2 linked regions of the Herbiconiux aconitum genome follow. The main gene of each other region encodes a partner of the protein of the gene in region 2 in a complex. Links are inferred from orthologs where the notes say so. Each region holds a gene or a part of one and is shown on either strand. Other genes may lie near its edges.

Evidence for each region.
Region 1: the proteins of uvrA (region 2) and mfd are in contact, whole or in part, in a crystal structure (PDB 4DFC), measured with the Escherichia coli proteins. The link is inferred for Herbiconiux aconitum from one-to-one orthologs.

The regions. Positions count from the first base shown.
Region 1 is NZ_JANLCM010000002.1:227,579-235,961, reverse strand. Bases 3,851-8,085 are described here. They hold mfd (transcription-repair coupling factor), read right to left. Parts: upstream 7,690-8,085; coding sequence 4,051-7,689; downstream 3,851-4,050. Other genes in these bases: N1027_RS12640 (cell wall-binding repeat-containing protein), read right to left, coding at 3,851-3,924. Outside these bases: hisS (histidine--tRNA ligase), read right to left, coding at 1-1,237; N1027_RS12645 (nucleoside triphosphate pyrophosphohydrolase), read right to left, coding at 1,388-2,059; more of N1027_RS12640, read right to left, coding at 2,092-3,850; N1027_RS12630 (DUF6264 family protein), read left to right, coding at 8,114-8,383. UniProt on the Escherichia coli protein: Couples transcription and DNA repair by recognizing RNA polymerase (RNAP) stalled at DNA lesions. Mediates ATP-dependent release of RNAP and its truncated transcript from the DNA, and recruitment of nucleotide excision repair machinery to the damaged site.
Region 2 is NZ_JANLCM010000002.1:737,508-750,210, forward strand. What follows is about bases 5,116-8,539. They hold uvrA (excinuclease ABC subunit UvrA), read right to left. Parts: upstream 8,190-8,539; coding sequence 5,316-8,189; downstream 5,116-5,315. Other genes in these bases: N1027_RS15045 (IS1096 element passenger TnpR family protein), read left to right, coding at 5,116-5,262; uvrB (excinuclease ABC subunit UvrB), read right to left, coding at 8,379-8,539. In the rest of the region: DNA-binding protein WhiA, read right to left, coding at 1-828; RNase adapter RapZ, read right to left, coding at 917-1,795; excinuclease ABC subunit UvrC, read right to left, coding at 1,869-3,800; more of N1027_RS15045, read left to right, coding at 3,892-5,115; more of uvrB, read right to left, coding at 8,540-10,448; N1027_RS15060 (ATP-dependent 6-phosphofructokinase), read left to right, coding at 10,546-11,571; N1027_RS15065 (5-oxoprolinase subunit C family protein), read right to left, coding at 11,647-12,663; N1027_RS15070 (5-oxoprolinase subunit B family protein), read right to left, coding at 12,653-12,703. UniProt on the Escherichia coli protein: The UvrABC repair system catalyzes the recognition and processing of DNA lesions. UvrA is an ATPase and a DNA-binding protein. A damage recognition complex composed of 2 UvrA and 2 UvrB subunits scans DNA for abnormalities.

The sequences.
Region 1 (8,383 bases), 510 kb from region 2 along the record:
CGACCAGGGCGAAGCTCGTGAACCCGGCCGCGGCGGCCCGATCGAGCAGCGGAGTGAGGTTCTTCGTGCGTCGCTCCAGGCGCACGCGCGCGCCACGGGCCACCAGCTGCGCCTTCAGCGCGAGGAGGCGGGTGGGGTCGGCGGCTTTGTCGTGCACGAGCACGATCGCCTCAGCGTGCGTCGCCTCGGGTTCGTCGATCAGATCGATGATGCGCTCGAACCCGATCGAGAACCCGCAGGCCGGCACCTCCTCGCCGAGGAAGCGGCCGATCATGCCGTCGTAGCGCCCTCCGCCGCCGAGTGAGAAGGAGTAGTCGGGGTGCTCGATCTCGAAGATGGTGCCGGTGTAGTAGCCCATCCCCCGCACGAGGAAGGGGTCGAACTTCAGCACGCCGGCCACGCCGGCTTCGCGGAGGGCCAGCCCGATGGCGGCGAGCTGGGCGACCGCATCCGGGGCCACCCCTGCGGGCAGTGCGGCGGCGATCTCGGCCTCGGCGAGCCCCGCCGCCTGCGCAGGCGCACCGGCGAAGTAGGCCTCGAGAGCCTCGACGGCCGCGGGGGTCGCTTCGCGGCCTCGAAGCTCTTCGACGACGCCGCTGGGCCCGACCTTGTCGAGCTTGTCGATGGTGATGAGAACGGAGGCGTGCTCGGCCTCGGCGAACCCGAAGGCCTCCAGCATGCCGATCAGCAGGCGGCGGTCGTTGATGCGGATGCTGCAGCCCTCGAGGCCCAGCGCGTCGAGCGCGGCGAGCGTGGCCGTGAGCAACTCGATCTCGGCCAGGATGCCGCCCTCACCGATGATGTCGATGTCGCACTGCACGAACTGGCGGTAGCGCCCCTTCTGCGGGCGTTCAGCCCGCCAGACCGGGGCGATCTGCACCGCGCGGAAGACCTGCGGCAGGTTCGCGCGGTGGGTGGCGTAGAAGCGGGCGAGGGGCACGGTGAGGTCGAACCGCAGGCCGAGGTCGGCGAGCGCGTCGGGGTCGTCGGCGTCGGCGGCTGCGCGCAGCGCGTCGGCGTCGAGGCCGCGCTTCATCACGTTGAACGCGAGCTTCTCGTTGTCGCCGCCGAGGCCGGAGTGCAGGCGCCCGAAGTCTTCGACCACGGGGGTCTCGATCTCGTCGAAGCCGTGGGCGGCGTAGCTCGCGCGGATGACGCCGAGCGCGCGCTCGCGCTTCGCCTTCTCAGCAGGCAGGAAATCGCGCATGCCGCGGGGCGGTGAAACGGGGGAAGCCATTGCTCCAGATTACCGACTCGCACAGAAGCGCTCATGCCGCCGCCGCTCGCGCCCTCACGACGGAGTATTCCCCACGATGACGGGAACGACGGACTCTGGCGCCGCATCCTGCTCGACACTCCGTCGTTTGGACGTGCAGAGCAGAGGGGGTCACTGCGCCGGCGGGGCGGACTCCGCTGCCGCGATCTCCTCGCGGAGGCCACGGAGGGTGGTGCGGAGGGCGCGCTCGGCGTCGAGGCCCTGGGATTTCGCCGACGCGACGATGGCCAACAGCAACGGGCCGAGCTCGTCTTCCGAGGCGACCGGCACGACGGGCGGCGCATCCTCGTCGAGCACGCCGACCTTCTGCGCGCGACCGATCAACTTGTCAGCGAGCGCCAGCGACGGCATGCCGAGCGGGATGCCGTCGAGCACACTCGTGCGCGAGGGCTTCTCCGCGGCCTTGAAGCCGTCCCAGGCGGCCACGACGTCGTCGGCCGTCTCGAGCTCGAGGTCGCCGAAGACATGCGGATGCCGGCCCACCATCTTCGCGGTCATGTGCGCCGCGACATCCTGGATGTCGAAGTCCTCGCCCGGGGTGTGCGAGGCGATATCGGCGTGGAAGATCACCTGGTAGAGCACGTCGCCGAGCTCCTCGATCATCTCCTCGCGGTCGCCGGACTCGATCGCCTCGATCAGCTCGTGCGTCTCCTCCACGAGGTACTGCACGAGGCTCGCGTGCGTCTGGTCGGCGTCCCACGGGCATCCGCCGGGTGCGCGCAGCACCGCGGTCACCTCGACGAGCTGGTCGAGCTTGGTCGGTGCGTCGGGAATCTCAGGCATTCCTCAAGCCTCCCATGCCACGCGGCGGCGCGTCAGCGGCAGGGCACGAGATCCTCCACTGCCGGCCCGAGACTGGCTGGACCTCCGAGGAGCGTGGTGCGCGAAACATCCCATTCGTCGAGCGCGGCATGAGCGGAGGTCGGAATGCAGTCCGGGCGCACGAGCAAGAGCGGGGCGTGCTTCGAGGCCGCGAGCACCCCTCCTGCCAAAGCGTCGGCAAAAGTCGCCCCTGTGGCGACGAAAGCTTCCTCGGCGGTCGGGAAGAACCTTCTGTTGACCGCGGTCGCGACCTCATACCGGTCGGAACCGGTGATGCGTTCGACATCTCCGGCGCCACGGGCGCCGAGCTGACTCGCGATGCCCGGAGACACCGAGACCGGGCCGCCAACGATCACGACGTGGCTCGGCTCGAGCTTGTCCAATTCGGCGAGCGTGCTCTGGTCGAGCTCCGTTTGCGAGCCCGCCACGAGGATGACGGGCGCTCCTTGTGACGCGGCCGCCGGGACGGCAGCGAGGGCATCGGGAAAGTTCTCCCCCGTGGCGATGAAGACGGTGTCCGCACCGTCGGGCCAGAAAGTGTCGGCGGTTCTGCGAGAGACTTCGTATCTGTCCTCCCCTTCGACGCGCCAGGGCCCGGTCGTACCGGCCAAACCGGCGACGTTGAGGCTGTCGGCATACGACACCGAAGCCGGCCCGCCGATGGTCCAGATGTCGCTTGCACCCGCGCCCTGAGCTGCCGAGCCGACCAGAAAGACGGTGCTTGGTGAATCGGCCGCCATTAGGAGCAAAGGGCCGCCGACATGCGCGGCTGCTGCGGCACCACTCAGCGCATCCGGGTACTTCGCTCCTGCGGCGAGGAAGACCGAACGCCCGCTGCCGGAGTAAGGGGGGAATTGGATGCCGCTGTAGGCCACAGCTGCTGCGTAACGATCGACGCCGGCGATGCGGGTGGTGACTCCGGGGCCGGCCGTCGGATGGTTGACGATCGTCAGAGGCACCTCGAGCCGGAAGGAGGTGCGATCACCCATCCCGGTAACGGTGACGATGGCGTGACGATTCAGAAGACCACTCATCGCACTCTTCGAGGGCACGCTCAGGCTGATCGCATCCGGCGACACGGTCACAGGCATCGGCACCGAGTCACGATCGAAGCCCAGCGAGAGCGTCGCAGAGGCTCCTGGATCGAGCAGGGGCCCGCCCACGATCGTGAGGGTCTCTCCCGCAGCCGCGGTGAGTTCGTCCGCGGGATCGATCCCGAACACCGATTCGGAGGCGTAGCGGGACGCGTCGACCGCGACGACGGTGCGACTGTGGTCGGTGGCTCCCGGGCCACCGGCGGAGAACCCGATGGAGGCGATTGCGGAGGAGCGGTATTCGCCGGGGAAGCCGAAGGGGCCGAGTTGGATGTCGTCCGGCATCGGTCTAGCCGCCTGCAGATACAAGGAGTAGCGGGGAGAGCCGGAGGCCATTCCCGGCTGCCCTTCCGGCGTGGCGAAGTACCCCTCGGGAATGTCCACGGTGATTGTCCTGGTCGCCGCGTCAGCCGCGGTCACGGTCACAGGATTTCGCTGCTTGCCCCCCAGCATCGCAGCGAAGGTCGACTGGAAGTCGAACAGCGCGCGGGGCACCACGACCGACAACTGCCGCGTCGTCGAGGGAAGCGGTGCGGCCGGATCGGGTTCCCACCGAGCATCAAGAGTCTGCGCCCACGGCACTCCGAGTTGCAACGGCCCTGCCGTCGCGTCGATCGTGCGAGCCGACGCCGGATTCGCCGAGGCGGGATTCGCGGTCGCGATTCCACCGACGACGAGGAGGGCCGCTATCGCAGCTCCCGTCTTCGCGCGCATCCATCGTCGTCCGCGCATTCGCGCCCCCCTCGAGCCGGCCGCGCGTCGTCGACACGTGTTGCCTCGATCGTTTATAGCATGCGCGCGGCCACGCACCGGACGGTCAAATAGCGGCAGGAGTCGCCGTCGAAGGTGGCGTGGAGGCTACGGTGCGGGGGTGGCGGCAGGATGCCCAGCGGGGGCGAAGATCGCGTCGAGGAGGCCCTGCGCCCAGGCGATGAGCTCGGAGTCGGCCAGGGGCTTGCCGTCGACGACCGGCATCGGCACCGAGACCGCTGAGGTCTGCGCGAAGTACTTCGCGCCGGGGTACATCCGCTGCAGCCGCACCTGGATCGAATCGGCGAGGTCGGCCGGCGCCACCCGCAGGTTCGACCCCATCGTCACCACCTCGCTGAGCCCCGCCTTCTGCGCGTGGCGCCGCAGTCGCGACACCGCGATGAGGTTCGCGACCTGAACCGGCGGTTCGCCGTAGCGGTCGGTGAGCTCTTCGATCACGTGGTCGATCGAGTCGTCGGACGCGGTGGGTGCCGACGCCGTCGACAGCTTCTGGTAGGCCTCGAGGCGCAGCCGCTCGCTGTCGACGTAATCCTCAGGGATGTGCGCATCCACGGGCAGCTCGAGTCGCAGCTCGGTCTGCCCCTCGGCGACGTCGCCACGGAACGCCGACACGGCTTCGCCGATCATGCGCAGATACAGATCGAACCCGACCCCGGCGATGTGCCCGGCCTGCTCGCCGCCGAGCAGGTTTCCCGCGCCGCGGATCTCGAGGTCTTTCAGCGCCACCTGGATGCCCGAGCCGAGCTCGTTGTTGGCCGCCAGCGTCGAGAGCCGGTCGTTCGCCGTCTCCGACAGCGGCTTGTTCTCGTCGAACAGCAGGTAGGCATACGCCCGCTCGCGTCCACGGCCCACCCGCCCGCGCAGCTGATGCAGCTGCGACAGCCCGTATTTGTCGGCACGGTCGACGATCAACGTGTTCGCGTTGGCGATGTCGATACCGGTCTCGATGATCGTGGTCGACACCAGCACGTCGAACTTGCGCTCCCAGAAGTCGACGATCACCTGCTCCAGCACGTGCTCGTTCATCTGACCGTGCGCCACGGCGACCCGTGCTTCGGGCACGAGCTCTGCGATCTGCGCCGCGACCCGGTTGATCGACGACACCCGGTTGTGCACGAAGAACACCTGGCCCTCACGCAGCAGCTCGCGTCGGATGGCCGCGCCCACCTGCTTGTCGGAGTACGGCCCCACGAAGGTGAGAATCGGATGCCGGTCCTCCGGCGGTGTGGCCAGCGTCGACATCTCGCGGATGCCCGTCACCGCCATCTCCAGCGTGCGCGGGATCGGCGTCGCGCTCATCGCCAGGATGTCGACGTTCGTCTTGAGCTTCTTCAGCTGGTCTTTGTGCTCGACGCCGAAGCGCTGCTCCTCGTCGATGATCAAGAGGCCCAGGTCTTTGAAGGCGATGTTGTCGCTCAGGATGCGATGGGTCGCGATCACGACGTCGACCGTGCCGTCGGCGAGCCCCGCGATGGTCTCCTTCGTCTCCTTGTCGCTCTGGAACCGGCTGAGCGCCCGGAGGTGCACCGGGAAGCCGGCGTAGCGCTCGGCGAAGGTCTCCATGTGCTGGCGCACGAGCAGCGTGGTGGGCACCAGCATCGCCACCTGCTTGCCCTCCTGCACCGCCTTGAACGCCGCCCGGATCGCGATCTCGGTCTTGCCGAAGCCGACGTCGCCCGAGAGCAGGCGGTCCATCGGGATGGGCCGCTCCATGTCGGCCTTCACCTCGTCGATCACCGTCAGCTGGTCGGGCGTCTCCTGGAACGGGAACGCCTCCTCCAGCTCGTGCTGCCAGGGTGTGTCGGGGCCGAACGCGTAGCCCTTCGACGCCATGCGAGCCGAGTAGAGCTTCACCAGCTCCACCGCGATGTCGCGTACCGCCTTGCGCGCCTTGCCCTTCGCCTGCGACCAGTCGCTGCCGCCCATCTTGCTGAGCGCGGGCGCCTCGCCGCCCACGTAGCGGCTCAGGAGGTCGAGCTGATCGGTGGGCACGTAGAGCTTGTCGCCGGGGTAGCCACGCTTGGAGGGCGCGTATTCGATCACCAGGTATTCGCGGGTGGTCTTCACCGCGTTGCGGCCGCCCGACGACACCTCGCGCTGTGTCAGCTCGAGGAACTTGCCGATGCCGTGGGTCTGGTGCACCACGAAGTCGCCGGTCTTGAGCTGCAGCGGGTCGACCACATTCTTGCGGCGGCTTGCGAGCTTCTTCACCTGACGGGTGTCGTAGCCGGCGGTGCGGCCGTAGAACTCGGTCTCGCCGATGACGGCGAGCTTGAGTTCGGGGAGTTCGAAGCCGTGCTCGACCGAGCTGCGGATGAGGTACGCCATCCGTGGTTCGGCATCGGCCGGGAAGTCGTCGACGATGCGGGCCGGCACCTCGCGCTCGGAGAGCACGTCGGCTGCACGTTCGACCAGGCCTTGCCCCTGGGCCACGACCACGACGGTCCAGTCGTCGGCGAGGCGGCGCGCCACGTGGTCGATGGCGCCGTCGGCGTTGCCGGAGAAACTCGGCACCGCGTCGGCCGCGACACGGATGGTGAGGTGCTCCTCGATCTCGCGGTGCTCGGGGAGGATGTCGTCTTCGGCCGGGCCCTGCTGGAATTCGCTGAGCGTCCACCAGGCACGCTCGGTGCCCGCGGCGTCGCGCAGCTGGTTGAGGGTGATGAACTCGCCCGACTCCAGGTCGATCGGCGCCTCCGCGCCGGCCGTGGCGGCGGTCCAGGCGGCGGCGAGGAACTCGCGGTTCGTCTCGGAGAGATTCACGGCCCGGGTGGCGACCCGTTCGGGCGACACCACGGCGATGGCCGCGCCGGCCGGCAGGTAATGCGCGACGGTGACGAGCTCGTCGAGGAGCGCCGGCGCCAACGACTCCATGCCCTCGACCGGGATGCCGGCCGAGATCTTCTCCAGCATGCCGGCGAGACTCGGGAACTCGTGCTGCATCTCGCGAGCACGCTGCCGCACCGCGTCGCTCAGCAGCAGTTCGCGGCTGGGCGGAAGGCTGACACGGTCGGCTTCGTCCGGCAGCGAACGTTGATCGGCCACCGAGAAAGCACGGATCTCCTCCACCTCGTCGCCGAAGAAATCGACCCGGAACGGGTGCTCGGCGATGGGCGGGAAGACGTCGAGGATGCCGCCGCGCACCGCGTACTCGCCGCGCCGCGTGACCATGTCGACCCGGGAGTAGGCGAGCTCGACCAGTTGCCGGCTGAGCGCCGAGAGGTCGAAACCGCGTGCGCCACGCACCAGCTCGATGGTGTCGAGCTCGGTGAGATTCGACGCGATCGGCTGCAGCGCGGCGCGAACGGATGCGACGACCACGATGGGAGCCGGGGCTGCGGTGGTGCCGGGGTCGGCCGCCGCGGCATCCGTCGCCCGCTGCCAGTCGACCAGACGCCGGAGCGCGTCGATGCGCTTGCCGACGATCTCGGCGCTCGGGCTGAGACGCTCGTGCGGCAGCGTCTCCCACGCCGGGAACTCGATGATCTGCGCCTCGGGCAGAAAACTCGCGAGCGACTCGCGGAGCTTCTCCGACTCGCGGCCCGTGGCCGTGACGACCATGAGTGCCTCCGGCAATCCGCGCTCGATGCGGCGACTCATCATCGCGGCCAGAAGCGGGGCGCGAAGCCCCTCGGGCAACGAGAAATCGGCATTGCGCCCGGCCTCGGCCAAGGCTCGTTCGAACGTGGAGGCGCGCGAAAGCGCATCGATCAAACCGTGAAGCACCGAGCTAGTCTACGCGCCGCCGCTGCTGCGGCGCGGCTTGCGGTGAAGTACCCGGGAGCCCACGAACTGGGCGCTCTCACCGCGGAACGCGACGTCACGCCGCCGCGTTCCGCTGGGCCCGCTACGCGCCGCCGCTGCTGCGGCGCGGCTGTGCTGATTACGCGCCGCCGCCGCTGCGGCGCGTCTTGCGGTGAAGCACTCGGGAGCCCACGCACCGGGCGCTCTCACCGCAGAACGCGACGTCACGCCGCCGCGTTCCGCCGAGCCCGCTGCGCGCCGCTGGTGGTGAGGCGCGATCGGGCACACGGCGACGCGTTCCGGCGGGCTCGCGTGCGCCGCAGTGGTGGGGTGCGACGAGTAGAGTCTGGGCGATAGGTGCCTGCCGCGAACAGCGGCGAACCGCACGAACGAACCCGAGGACACCGTGACCACGACGCCACCCGACGACTCCACCCCGACTGACGCATCCGCCGCACCAGACGCATCCGCCGCAACCGCCGCCCCGCCGCAGCGGGAACGACCGCGTTTCGGAGAATACGCGCCCACCCCCGCGACGCCGACCGCTCCCCCGGCAGCGGTCACTCCGCCGCCCGCGGCCCCCGCACCGCAGTACGCTCAACCGCCGGCGCCTGCACCGCAGTACACCGGCTATCAGAGCCCCCTCGGATCGGCGGGGTCGGCGGGGTCGGCGTAC
Region 2 (12,703 bases):
GAGGCTGGAATCGCGGTGCGCCAGGCGCAACTCGCCCGCGTACTTCAGGTGCTCGGGGATGTCGTCGCCGAGGATCTCCATGGCCCGCTCGACACGTGCGCACGCGGCGACGGCGGCCTGCGCCGAACGCCGGAGGTTCGCGTCGTCGAAGTTCACCAGGCGGTTGGCTGTGGCCCGCACCTCGCGGCGCTGGCGCATCTCCTCCCACTTGGTGACCGTGTTCGCAGCACCCATGATGCCGAGCATCGCGGCGATCGCCTCACCGTCACGGATGACCACGCGATGCACTCCGCGCACCTCGCGCGCCTTCGTGGAGACGCCGAGCCGCGAGGCCGCGCCGACGAGGGCCATCGCGGCCTCGTTGCCGGGGCAGGTCACCTCGAGGGCCGCCGAGCGACCGGGGTCGGTCAACGATCCCGCGGCCAGGAATGCGCCCCGCCAGACGGCCGCGAGGTCGTCGCGGCCACCGGTGGTGAGACGATTCGGGAGCCCGCGGATCGGCCGGCGGCGCGCATCCAGCAGTCCGGTCTGGCGGGCCAGTGTCTCGCCGCCGTCGAGCACCCGCACCAGGTAGGTGCCTTCACGACGCACGCCCGAGGGCGCGATCATCGACACGTCACCCTTCACTCCGTAGAGCTCGGCGAGGTCGCGGAGCACGCGCTTCACGATGTCGGCGGTGTCGAGCTCGGCCTCGATCGCGATCCGCGAGGAGATCAGGTGCAGTCCCCCGGCGAACCGCAGGACCGTCGCGAGCTCGGCGGCCCGCACTGTCGTCTTACTGACCGCGACGCGGGCCAGTTCGTCTTTGACGTCGGCGGTGAGTGCCAATATGCAAACCTTCTTCTGTTGACGGGCATTCTTTCACGTGCTGTTCACCGAATGGGAGGAACACGAATCCCTCGCCCCGGCCGCGGAGTCACTCCCGACCGAGGTCGCGGTGTTTGACGTTCACGACGACCCCGGGGAACGTGCCGATCTTCTCGGCGAGTTCACGCGCGATGGCGACGGAGCGGTGCTTGCCGCCCGTGCAGCCGATGGCGATGGTCGCGTGCCGCTTGTTCTCCCGCTGATACCCCGCGAGAACGGGTTCGAGTGCTTTGGCGTAGGCGTCGACGAACTCCCGCGCACCGGACTGGCCGAGCACGTATTCGCTCACGTCGGAGTCGAGGCCGGTGTGGGCGCGGAGCTCCGGCACCCAGAACGGGTTCGGCAGGAACCGCGCGTCGGCGATCCCGTCGGCGTCGGTGGGAGCGCCGTACTTGAAACCGAAACTCATCACGGTCACCTGCACTCCCGCGGTGTCGGCGGCCGAGAACCGCTCCTGCACCACGGTGGCGAGCTGGTGGATGTTGAGATCGGAGGTGTCGATCACGATGTCGCTCGACTCGCGGATGGGGCTCAGCCGCGAGCGCTCGGCGCCGATGCCGTCGAGCAGCGTGCCGTTGCCCTGCAGCGGATGGGGGCGCCGCACCTGCTCGAAGCGCCGCACCAGCGCTTGATCGGTGGCCTCGAGGAAGACAACGCGCAACTGGATGCCGCCACGGAGGTCTTTGATGATCTCCTGCAGGTCGGAGAAGAAGTCGCGACCGCGCACATCCACCACGGCGGCGATGCGCGGCAGAGTCGACCCGGCGTGCTCGGCGAGATCGACCAGCGGCCGCAGCATCTGCGGCGGCAGATTGTCGACCACGTACCAGCCGAGGTCTTCGAGGGCGTTGGCGACGGTCGAACGACCCGCACCGGACATGCCCGTGACGATCAGCACTTCCTGTTGCTGGGGTGGTTCCGGGGTCATCGTGCGCTTTCGCTTCGAAATGGGATCGTGTGTCTAGCCTATCGACAGGAGTAGGCCTATCGGCACGGATCGGTCACCGAGACAGGGTCGAACGGATGCTCTCCGCCAGCGTCGGTCCGATTCCCTTGACCTCGGCGATGGCCGCCGAGTCGGCTTTCTTCAACTCCGACACCGAACCGAAGTGCTTCAGCAGCTCGCGCACCCGCGACGGGCCGAGCCCGGGAACCTCGCTCAGCACGCTCGAGATGTCGCGCTTGCGCCTGGCCCGCTGGTGGGTGATGGCGAAGCGGTGCGCTTCGTCTCGGATGCGCTGGATCATGAACAGGGCCTCGCTGCCGCGCGGCAGGATCACCGGGTAATCGGTGTCGGGCAGCCAGACCTCTTCGAGCCGCTTCGCGATGCCGGCCAGGAAGATACCCTGCACCCCGGATTCCTCGAGGGCCCGCGCCGCCGCGTTCACCTGCGGCTGCCCGCCGTCGACGATGAGGAGATTCGGCGGGTAGGCGAACTTCTTCCTCCGCTCCTGCACGACCAGCTCCTCCGCAGTGCTCTCATCGGGGCCTTCGCCCTCGGTGAAGGTCTGGTCGGGAAGCGCCGACGCATCCGTCGCAGCCTCGGCCGGCTGGTCTTTCAGGTAGGCCAGACGCCGCGTGATCACCTGGTAGATCGACTCGGTGTCGTCGGTTGAGTCGGCGATCGAGAAACGGCGGTACTGGTCTTTACGGGCCAGGCCGTCTTCGAACACCACCATCGAGGCGACGATGTTCGTGCCGGCCAGGTGCGAGACGTCGTAGCACTCCATCCGGAGCGGCGCATCCGTCATTCCCAGCGCCTCCTGGATGTCGGTGAGCGCCTGCGACCGCGCCACGAAGTCGGAGGAGCGGCGGGTCTTGTAGAGCATGAGGTTGTTCTTCGCGTTCATCGACGCGGTCTGCATGAGAGCGGCCTTCTCGCCGCGCTGCGCCGTGTGCAGCACGACCTTGCCCTTCGCGCGCCGCTCCCCCAGCCAGGTCTCGAGCTCGGCCGTGTCGTCGGGCAGGGCCGGCACGATGATCTCGCGGGGCGGCACATCGCCCTCGTAGGCCTGCTGCAGGATCGAGTCGACCAGTTCGGCGGTGTCGACGTCGATCTCTTTGTCGACCGTCCACGAACGCTCACCGCGGATGCGCCCACCGCGCACGATGAACTGCTGCACACTGGCGGCCAACTCGTCGTGCTCCACCCCGAAGACGTCGGCGTCGACACCGTCGCGCAGCACGACCGCGCTCTTCGCGAGCACGGCTTCCAGCGCCTGCAACTGGTCGCGGTACTTCGCGGCCGCCTCGTAGTCCTGCCGCTCGGAGGCCTTCTTCATGTTCTTGCGCGCCGCCGTCACGAAGCGGGAGTCGCCGCCCGCCATGAACGCCACGAAGTCGTCGACGATCTCGCGATGCTCCTCGATCGTCACCCGGCCGGAGCACGGGCCGCCGCAGCGACCGATCTGGCCCGGAAAACACGGCCGGCCGGTCTGCATCGCATGCTTGTAGCTCGAATCGGAGCAGGTGCGGATGGGGAACGCCTTGATCATCAAGTCGATGGTGTCTTTCACCGCCCAGATCTTCGGGTAGGGCCCGAAGTAACGGGCGCCCTTGATGCGATGGTTGCGCGTCACCATCACCCGCGGTGCCTCGTCGCCCAGCGTCACCGCCATGAAGGGGTAGGTCTTGTCGTCACGGAATTTGACGTTGAAGGGCGGGTCGAACTCCTTGATCCAGGTGTATTCGAGCTGCAGCGACTCGACATCCGTCGCCACCACCGTCCACTCCACGCCCGCGGCCGTGGTGACCATGCGCCGGGTGCGTTCGTGCAGGCTGCGGAGGGGTGCGAAGTAGTTGCTGAGACGCGCCCGGAGGTTCTTCGCCTTGCCGACGTAGAGCACGCGCCCGGATGCGTCTTTGAAACGATAGACGCCTGGTTGCGTGGGGATCTCCCCCGCTTTCGGGCGGTACGAAACAGTGTTTGCCATGGTTGATCCAATTCTCGCATCCGGCGCCGACATCGAGCGCGTCTACGATCGGTGTGGAGTACGCGATGAGCGGACAGGAAGCAGGTGCGTGATGGGTGTCAAGCGTCGACAACCTCGGCGACCCGTGCGTCGGAGCGCGGCCGGCTCGACGGCGACCGCCACGAAGGCCGTCTTGATCGCCTTCGAGCGCTGGTATGCGCGGCACCTGGTGTCCGTCGGAGACGACCACCTTCCGACCGACCGGACCGTTGCGCTGCTCAGCGATCTCTTCGACCGTAGCCGGGGCGCGCTGCACGCCCCGACCGCCCCGGTGCTTGAGGGCCTGCTCGCCGGCATCGACGACGATCCCGAGCGCGCAGGCGAGCTGCCGGATGTCATCCAGACGCTCGAGCACTACCTCGACTTCGCCGTGGAGACCGGCTCCTGGTCGGGCACCGACGATGAGATCGACGAGAGCGCGGAGCTCCTCGAAGTTGCGTTCGAACTGAGCACGGCGCTGCTCGGGTTCCTCGTGGACTCCCTCGACGAGGTCGAAGACGTTCCGGTGGATCGAGCCCGCGCTGCCCTGGAGACCCTGGCCCCGCCTTTGCGCACGCCTGAAGCGCTGCTCGGGCGTCTGCGGGACGTTCTCGGAGGCGTCGATTCGACCGAACCGGGCGACGTGGCGGTTCAACGCGTCATCGGTCTGCTCTGCGTGGCCGTCGATCCGGGCTTGCTGCCAGAGAGGTCGGAGAAGCGCATCCAGGCGATGCTCGACACCGCAGCCGGTGCCACCGTCGACCAGGCCCGAATGGCCGACGTCGACACGACACGGATGCTGGCCCTCCTCGAGGGGGACGGGCTGATCGAACGGGTCAAGACGTCGGGAATCGACCGCTTCGAGACGCCGGAGGACCTGCGACCGGCACTGGCCGATGCGGTCGTGGAGATCGCCGACGAGTTGGGCCTCCTCGACGACGACGTGATCAATCCGCACCCGGCCGGAACCGCCCTGCAGGTGAAGGTCGCCGTCGTCGGCACGGAGCCGGCCGAATGGCGACGGCTGCTGCTGGCCGCCGAGTCCGATCTCGGAGAGCTGCACCTCGCCGCCCAGCTGAGCCTGGATTGGCCGAACGAGGAGCCCCACGAGTTCACGGTGGCGGGCGAGCCCGACACCGTGTTCACGTCCTTCGGCCGGGTCACGAGCGATGCCTCTGCCGGAGCGGGCGTCGGGGTCGTTGCCGACACGGATGACGCTGAAGACGATCGGATCGACGAGAACGACGTGCAACTCGGCGAGCTGCTCATCGACGTCGGAGACGAGATCGAGTATCGCTACGGTGTCGAACCGCGTCGGCTGGTCATCAGGCTGGAGCGGATCGGAGAACCCGATGGCGGCCCGCTCCCCCGCTGCGTGGGAGCAACGGCCGGCATCGACCTCGTCGAGGCCGACGGACTCCTCGCGTCGCTCCGGCTGCGCTGACCGCGTGCGCTGACCTCGTGCGCTGACCGCGTGAGCAGGCCACTCGCGACGGGTCAGCGTTTGGCCGGCGCCGCCAGAACCTCTTTGAGGAAGCGACCGGTGTGGCTCGCCTCGACCTTCGCGACCTTCTCCGGGGTGCCGGTGGCGATGATGGTTCCGCCGCCCGATCCACCTTCGGGACCGAGGTCGATCAGCCAGTCGGCCGACTTGATCACGTCGAGGTTGTGCTCGATCACGATCACCGTGTTTCCCTTGTCGACCAGACTGTTGAGCACCAGCAAGAGCTTGCGCACGTCTTCGAAGTGCAGACCGGTGGTCGGCTCGTCGAGAACGTAGATGCTACGGCCGTTCGACCGCCGCTGCAGCTCGGTGGCGAGCTTCACGCGTTGCGCCTCGCCGCCGCTCAACGTGGTGGCACTTTGGCCCAGACGCACGTAGCCGAGGCCCACCTCGACCAGGGTGTTCAGGAAGCGGTGGATCGCGGAGATCGGCTCGAAGAACTCGGCCGCCTCGGAGATCGGCATGTCGAGCACCTCGGCGATGTTCTTGCCCTTGTAGTGCACGGCCAGGGTGTCGCGGTTGTAGCGCGCACCACCGCAGACCTCGCACGCCACGTAGACGTCGGGCAGGAAGTTCATCTCGATCTTGATCGTGCCGTCGCCCGAGCAGGCCTCGCAGCGGCCGCCCTTGACGTTGAACGAGAACCGGCCCGGCAGGTAGCCACGGGCTTTGGCCTCCGCGGTCTCGGAGAAGAGGGTGCGGATGCGGTCGAACACGCCCGTGTACGTCGCCGGGTTCGAGCGCGGGGTGCGGCCGATCGGCGCCTGGTCGACGTGCACCACCTTGTCGAGATTGTCGAGCCCAGTGACGCGCTTGTGCTTGCCCGGGAGCTTGCGCGCTCCGTTCAGCTGATTGGCCATCACCCGGTAAAGGATGTCGTTGACGAGACTGGACTTGCCCGATCCGCTCACGCCGGTGACCGCGGTCATCACGCCGAGCGGGAAGTCGGCCGTGACCTTCTTGAGGTTGTTGGCTTCGGCGTCGACGACCGTGATAATCCGCTTCCGGTCGATCGGGCGACGCTTCTTCGGCGTCTCGATCGACTTGCGACCCGAGAGGTAGTCTCCGGTGAGCGAGCGGGTGTTCGCGAGCAATTCGTCGTAGTGACCCGAATGAACGACGGTTCCACCGTTCACACCGGCGCCGGGACCGATGTCGACGATCCAGTCGGCCGTGCGGATGGTGTCTTCGTCGTGCTCCACCACGATCAGCGTGTTGCCGAGGCTCTTCAGTTTCACCAGGGTCTCGATCAGGCGCCGGTTGTCGCGCTGATGCAGACCGATCGACGGTTCGTCGAGCACGTAGAGCACCCCGGTGAGGCCCGAGCCGATCTGAGTGGCAAGACGGATGCGCTGAGCCTCGCCGCCCGAGAGCGACCCGGCCGCGCGCGACAAGCTGAGGTAGTTCAGGCCGACCTCGATCAAGAAGTCGAGACGTGCCTTGATCTCGCGCAGCACCTGGGCGGCGATCATCGCCTCACGGTCGGTCAGGTTCAGCTTGCCCATGAACGACTGGGCTTCGATCAGGCTGAGCTCCGCGACATCCGCGATGCTGTGCGAATCGACGGTGACCGCGAGGACTTCGGGCTTCAGACGCTTGCCGTCGCAGACGGGGCAGGGCACCTCGCGGAGGTATTCGCCCCAGCGCGCACGCTGCGAATCGGAGTCGGCCTGGAGGAACTGGCGCTCGATGTAGGGCATCACTCCCTCGAAGCCCGAGGTGTAGCTCATCTCACGGCCGTAGCGGTTCTTCCACTTGACCTTGACCTCGAAGTTGTCGCCGCGCAGGATCGCCTCCTGCACGTCGGGCTTCAACTTCTTCCACGGCGTGCTCAGCGAGAAGTCGAGATCGCGGGCCAGGCCCTCGAGTAGCTTCTCGTAGTACTGGAAGAGACCCTTGCCCTGCGTGGTCCACGGGATAATCACGCCGTCGTTGATGCTGAGGTCTTCGTCGCCCAGCAGGAGGTCTTGGTCGACCGACATCCGCGTGCCGAGGCCGGAGCATTCCGGGCAGGCGCCGAACGGCGCGTTGAACGAGAAGGTTCGCGGCTCGATCTCGGTGAGCTGAATGGGGTGCTGGTTGGGGCAGGACAGCTTCTCGGAGAAGGTCTGCCATGCCTCGGGGCCGTTCTCGTCGACGTAGTTGATCTGCACCAGCCCGTCGGTGAGCCGCAGAGCGGTCTCGAGGGAGTCGGTGAGCCGCCCGAGGATCTCGGGGCCGGCCACCAGGCGATCGACCACGACCGAGATGTCGTGCTTGATCTGTTTCTTGAGCTTCGGCGGCTCGGTCAGCTGAATGAGGTCACCGTCGACGATCGCCCGGGAGTAGCCGCTCGCGGAGAGCTCTTTGAACAGGTCGACGAACTCGCCCTTCTTCTGCGAGACGACGGGGCTGAGGATCTGGTAGCGGATGCCCGGCTCGAGTTCCATGAGCTGGTCGGCGATCTGCTGCACGGTCTGAGCCGAGATGGTCTCACCGCAGATCGGACAGTGCGGGATGCCGATGCGCGCCCAGAGCAGCCGCATGTAGTCGTAGATCTCGGTGATCGTGCCCACCGTCGACCGCGGGTTGCGGTTCGTGGACTTCTGATCGATCGACACCGCAGGGCTGAGCCCCTCGATGAAGTCGACGTCGGGCCGGTCGACCTGACCGAGGAACTGACGGGCGTAGGCGCTCAGCGACTCGACGTAGCGGCGCTGACCCTCGGCGAAGATGGTGTCGAAGGCGAGGCTCGACTTGCCGGAACCCGACAGCCCGGTGAACACGACGAGGGAGTCGCGTGGGATCTCGATGTCGACGTCGCGCAGGTTGTGCACCCGGGCGCCGTGGACGCTCAGTTTTCCGCTGGAACCATGGCGGAACTCCACCGGCTCGACCGGAACCGGAACGGGACGCGGGGCGATGGAATCAACGGAATCTATGCTCGAAATCGACACCCCGAAAGTCTATGTCGACCCTCCGACACTGGCGTCGGATTACGCTCACGGCAACATCGCCCGCCGCGGATTGGCGGGAATCTCGGCCCCGCGCATCCGGTCGTTTCCCAGCGAAGGGGGTCAGCTGATGTGGCCGGCCTTCTCCATCTGCCGGAGTTCGCGCTTGAGCTCGGAGACCTCGTCGCGCAGTCGCCCGGCCAGCTCGAACTTGAGTTCGGCCGCCGCCTCGAGCATCTGACTGTTCAAGTCGGCGATGATCGACTCGAGATCGTTCGCGCCGGCCGCCGCGATGCCCTCGCGGCGGAGGTTCGGAGTGGGGCTCTTCTTGCCGCGGCCCGAGCGCTCGCGCAGCAGCTCGGCGGTGTCGGCACCCTCGCGGGCCAGCGCCTCCGTGATGTCGGCGATGCGCTTGCGGAGCGGCTGCGGGTCGATGCCGTGCAAGGTGTTGTAGGCCACCTGCTTCTCGCGCCGCCGGTCGGTCTCATCGATCGCCAGCCGCATCGAGTCGGTCATCTTGTCGGCGTAGAGGTGCACCTCGCCGGAGACGTTGCGCGCCGCGCGGCCGATGGTCTGGATGAGGGAGGTCGAGGAGCGCAGGAAGCCCTCCTTGTCGGCGTCGAGGATGGCCACCAGCGACACCTCGGGCAGGTCGAGGCCCTCGCGCAGCAGGTTGATACCGACGAGCACGTCGTACACACCCATCCGCAGTTCGGTGAGCAGCTCGACGCGGCGCAGGGTGTCGACGTCGGAGTGCAGGTAACGCACCCGCACGCCGGCCTCGGTGAGGAAGTCGGTGAGCTCTTCGGCCATCTTCTTGGTGAGGGTGGTGACCAGCACGCGCTCGTCTTTCGCGGCGCGGATGCGGATCTCTTCGAGCAGGTCGTCGATCTGTCCCTTGGAGGGCTTCACGACGAGTGTCGGGTCGATCAGGCCGGTGGGGCGGATGATCTGCTCCACCACCCCGTCGGCGATGCCCATCTCGTACTTGCCGGGCGTGGCCGAAAGGTAGACGGTCTGGCCCACACGGTTCTTGAACTCGTTCCACTTCAGCGGCCGGTTGTCGAGCGCGCTCGGCAGGCGGAAACCGTGGTCGACCAGGGTGCGCTTGCGCGAGGAGTCGCCCTCGTACATTGCGCCGATCTGCGGCACCGTGACGTGGGACTCGTCGATCACCACGAGGAAGTCGTCGGGGAAGTAATCGAGCAGGCAGTGCGGTGCTTCACCAGGCATCCGCCCGTCGATGTGGCGGGAGTAGTTCTCGATGCCCGAGCAGAAGCCGATCTGCTGCATCATCTCGAGATCGAAGGTCGTGCGCATCCGGAGCCGCTGGGCTTCGAGGAGCTTGCCCTCGCGTTCGAGCACGGCCAGGCGGTCGTGCAACTCGGTCTGGATGGTCTCGATGGCGCGATGCATCACGTTGGTGTCGGCAACGTAGTGCGAACCGGGGAACACCGACACGTTGTCGAGTTTGTGCACGATCTCGCCGGTCAGCGGATGCAGGCTGTAGAGACCTTCGATCTCGTCGCCGAACATCTCGATGCGGATGGCGAGCTCTTCGTACATCGGGATGATCTCGATGGTGTCGCCGCGCACCCGGAAGTTGCCGCGCGAGAAGTCGATGTCGTTGCGCTGGTATTGCATCGAGACGAAGCGTCGGATGAGCCAGTCGCGGTCGACCTTCTGGCCGACCTGGAGAGCGATCATCGCGTTGAGGTACTGCTCGGGCGTGCCCAAGCCGTAGATGCAGGAGACGGTCGAGACCACCACGACGTCGCGACGGCTGAGCAGCGAGTTCGTGGTGGAGTGCCGGAGGCGCTCGACTTCGGCGTTGATCGAGGAGTCTTTCTCGATGAAGGTGTCGGTCTGCGGCACGTAGGCCTCTGGCTGGTAGTAGTCGTAGTAGGAGACGAAGTACTCGACCGCGTTGTTCGGCATCAACTCGCGGAACTCATTGGCCAGCTGGGCGGCCAGGGTCTTGTTGTGCGCGAGCACCAGTGTGGGGCGCTGCACCTGTTCGATGAGCCACGCAGTGGTGGCCGACTTGCCCGTTCCCGTGGCGCCGAGGAGCACGACATCCGTCTCACCGGCGTTGATGCGGCCCGCCAACTCGGCGATGGCGGCCGGTTGGTCGCCACTCGGCGTGTAGTCGCTGATGACCTCGAAGGGGTGTACGGAGCGAGTGGGTTCCATGCATTAAGTTTAGGGAGGGCCACCGACATCATGGTCGGTGCTCGCTCTCAGCGTCATGGCGGCGCATCCCCTCACCACCACCTCGAGGCAGACACACATGAGAATCGGCATCCTGACCAGCGGCGGAGACTGTCCTGGACTGAACGCGGTCATCCGTGGAGCAGTGCTCAAAGGCACCGAGATCAACGGGCAGGAGTTCGTCGGCTTCAAAGACGGCTGGCGCGGGGTCGTGAAGGGCGAGATCCTCCCGCTCGAGCGCAGCCACGTGCGCGGCATCGCCAAGCAGGGCGGCACCATTCTCGGAACCTCGCGCACCAACCCGTTCGAAGGCAACGGCGGCCCTGAGCGCATCCAGGAGACCCTCGACCGCCTCGGTATCGACGCCATCATGGCGATCGGGGGCGAAGGCACTCTCGCCGCGGCGAAGCGGCTGACGGATGCCGGACTGAAGATAGTCGGCGTGCCCAAGACCGTCGACAACGACCTCGACGCCACCGACTACACCTTCGGATTCGACACCGCCGTGGAGATCGCGACCGAGGCGATGGACCGCCTGCGCACCACGGGAGACTCGCACAGCCGGTGCATGGTGGCCGAGGTGATGGGGCGCCACGTGGGCTGGATCGCCCTGCACTCCGGCATGGCCGCGGGCGCCCATGCCATTCTGATCCCGGAGCAGAAGACGAGCATGGCGCAGGTGGCCGCATGGGTGCAGAGCGCCAACGACCGGGGTCGCGCGCCGCTGGTGGTCGTGGCGGAGGGGTTCACGCCCGATCACGCCGACGACCCGCACTCCGAGCGCGGCCTCGACGCCTTCGGCCGCCCGCGTCTCGGCGGCATCGGCGAGCGGCTCGCACCCATGATCGAAGAGCTCACCGGAATCGAGACGCGGGCGACCACGCTCGGTCACATCCAGCGCGGCGGTGTGCCGACGGCCTACGACCGGGTGCTCGCCACCCGGCTCGGCATGGCGGCATCCGACATCGTGCAGGATTCGGCCTGGGGGCAGATGGTGGCGCTTCGCGGCACCGATATCGTGACCGTCGGGTTCGAAGAAGCGCTCGGCAAGCTCAAGGTGGTGCCGCAGCACCGCTACGAAGAGGCGGCGATGCTGTTCGGGTGAGCCGCTGCTAGTTTTTACGCAAATAGAGAGGACCGGCGCCCTATATGGGGTCGGTCCTCTCTATTTGCGTAAAAACTAGCAAGCCGCACGAAAACGAAGCACGTCGCCGGGACGCAGCTGGGCCGCGCGGTCCACCGAGGCCGTCGTGAGCACGCCGATCACGGGGTAACCGCCCGTCACGGGGTGGTCGCGCAGGAACACGACCGGCTGCCCGCTCGGCGGAATCTGCACCGCGCCCACGACCATGCCCTCGCTCGGCAGCTCACCGGCGTGATCCGGCGCCCGCTCGACCGCGGCGCCGTCGTCGCCGTCGGCGCCGTCCAGCCGCACACCCACGCGGTTCGAGTCGGTGCCGACCGTCCACCTCGCGTGCAGCAACATCCGCCAGCCCGCCTCGCCGAACCAGTCGTCGCGCGGGCCGCGGGTGATCGAGAGGATGGCCGGCCCGGTTCGCGGAAGCGGTGGCGGAATGAGTGTCGTCTCCGGCCAGTCGCCCGGCGCGCCCCGCTCGTCGCCGGCCAGACCGAGCACGTCACCCTGCTGCAGAGGTGCCGGACCGAGGCTGCTCAAAACGTCGGTGGAGCGGCTGCCGAGCACTCGTTCCCCCGCGAACCCGCCGCGCACCGCGAGGTAGGAGCGGAGACCCTCCTCAGGAGCTCCCAGAGCGATCGTGTCACCGGCGAACACGACGAACGACGTACCGGCCGGGTGCGGGATGCGCGACCTGGCCTCATTCGCGCGGGCGTCGGTCTCTTCGGCGCCGGCAGAGTGACGGCCCTTGCGCGCGAACTCCGTGACGGTGGCCACCGCCGAGGCGCCGGTCAGCGCGACGAGCAGGGTGCGTGATGCGCGCAATTCGAGACCCCCGAACACGGCCTCGATGGCTGCCGCGCCCGGTTCGTTGCCCACGAGGCGATTCGCCGCGGCGTAGGCACTGCGGTCGGCCGCGCCCGAGGTTGTCACGCCGAGGTGCGCGTATCCGGGCCGGCCGGCATCCTGCAGCAGGGCGAGCGGTCCAGTGGCCATCACCTCGAAGGCGGCGGCTGCCCCGCTTGCCTCGGGGGATCCGGCCTCCCACTCCTCAGCGTTCACGAACGAACCTCACCCGCGTGCCCGGCGCGAGCAGCGCAGG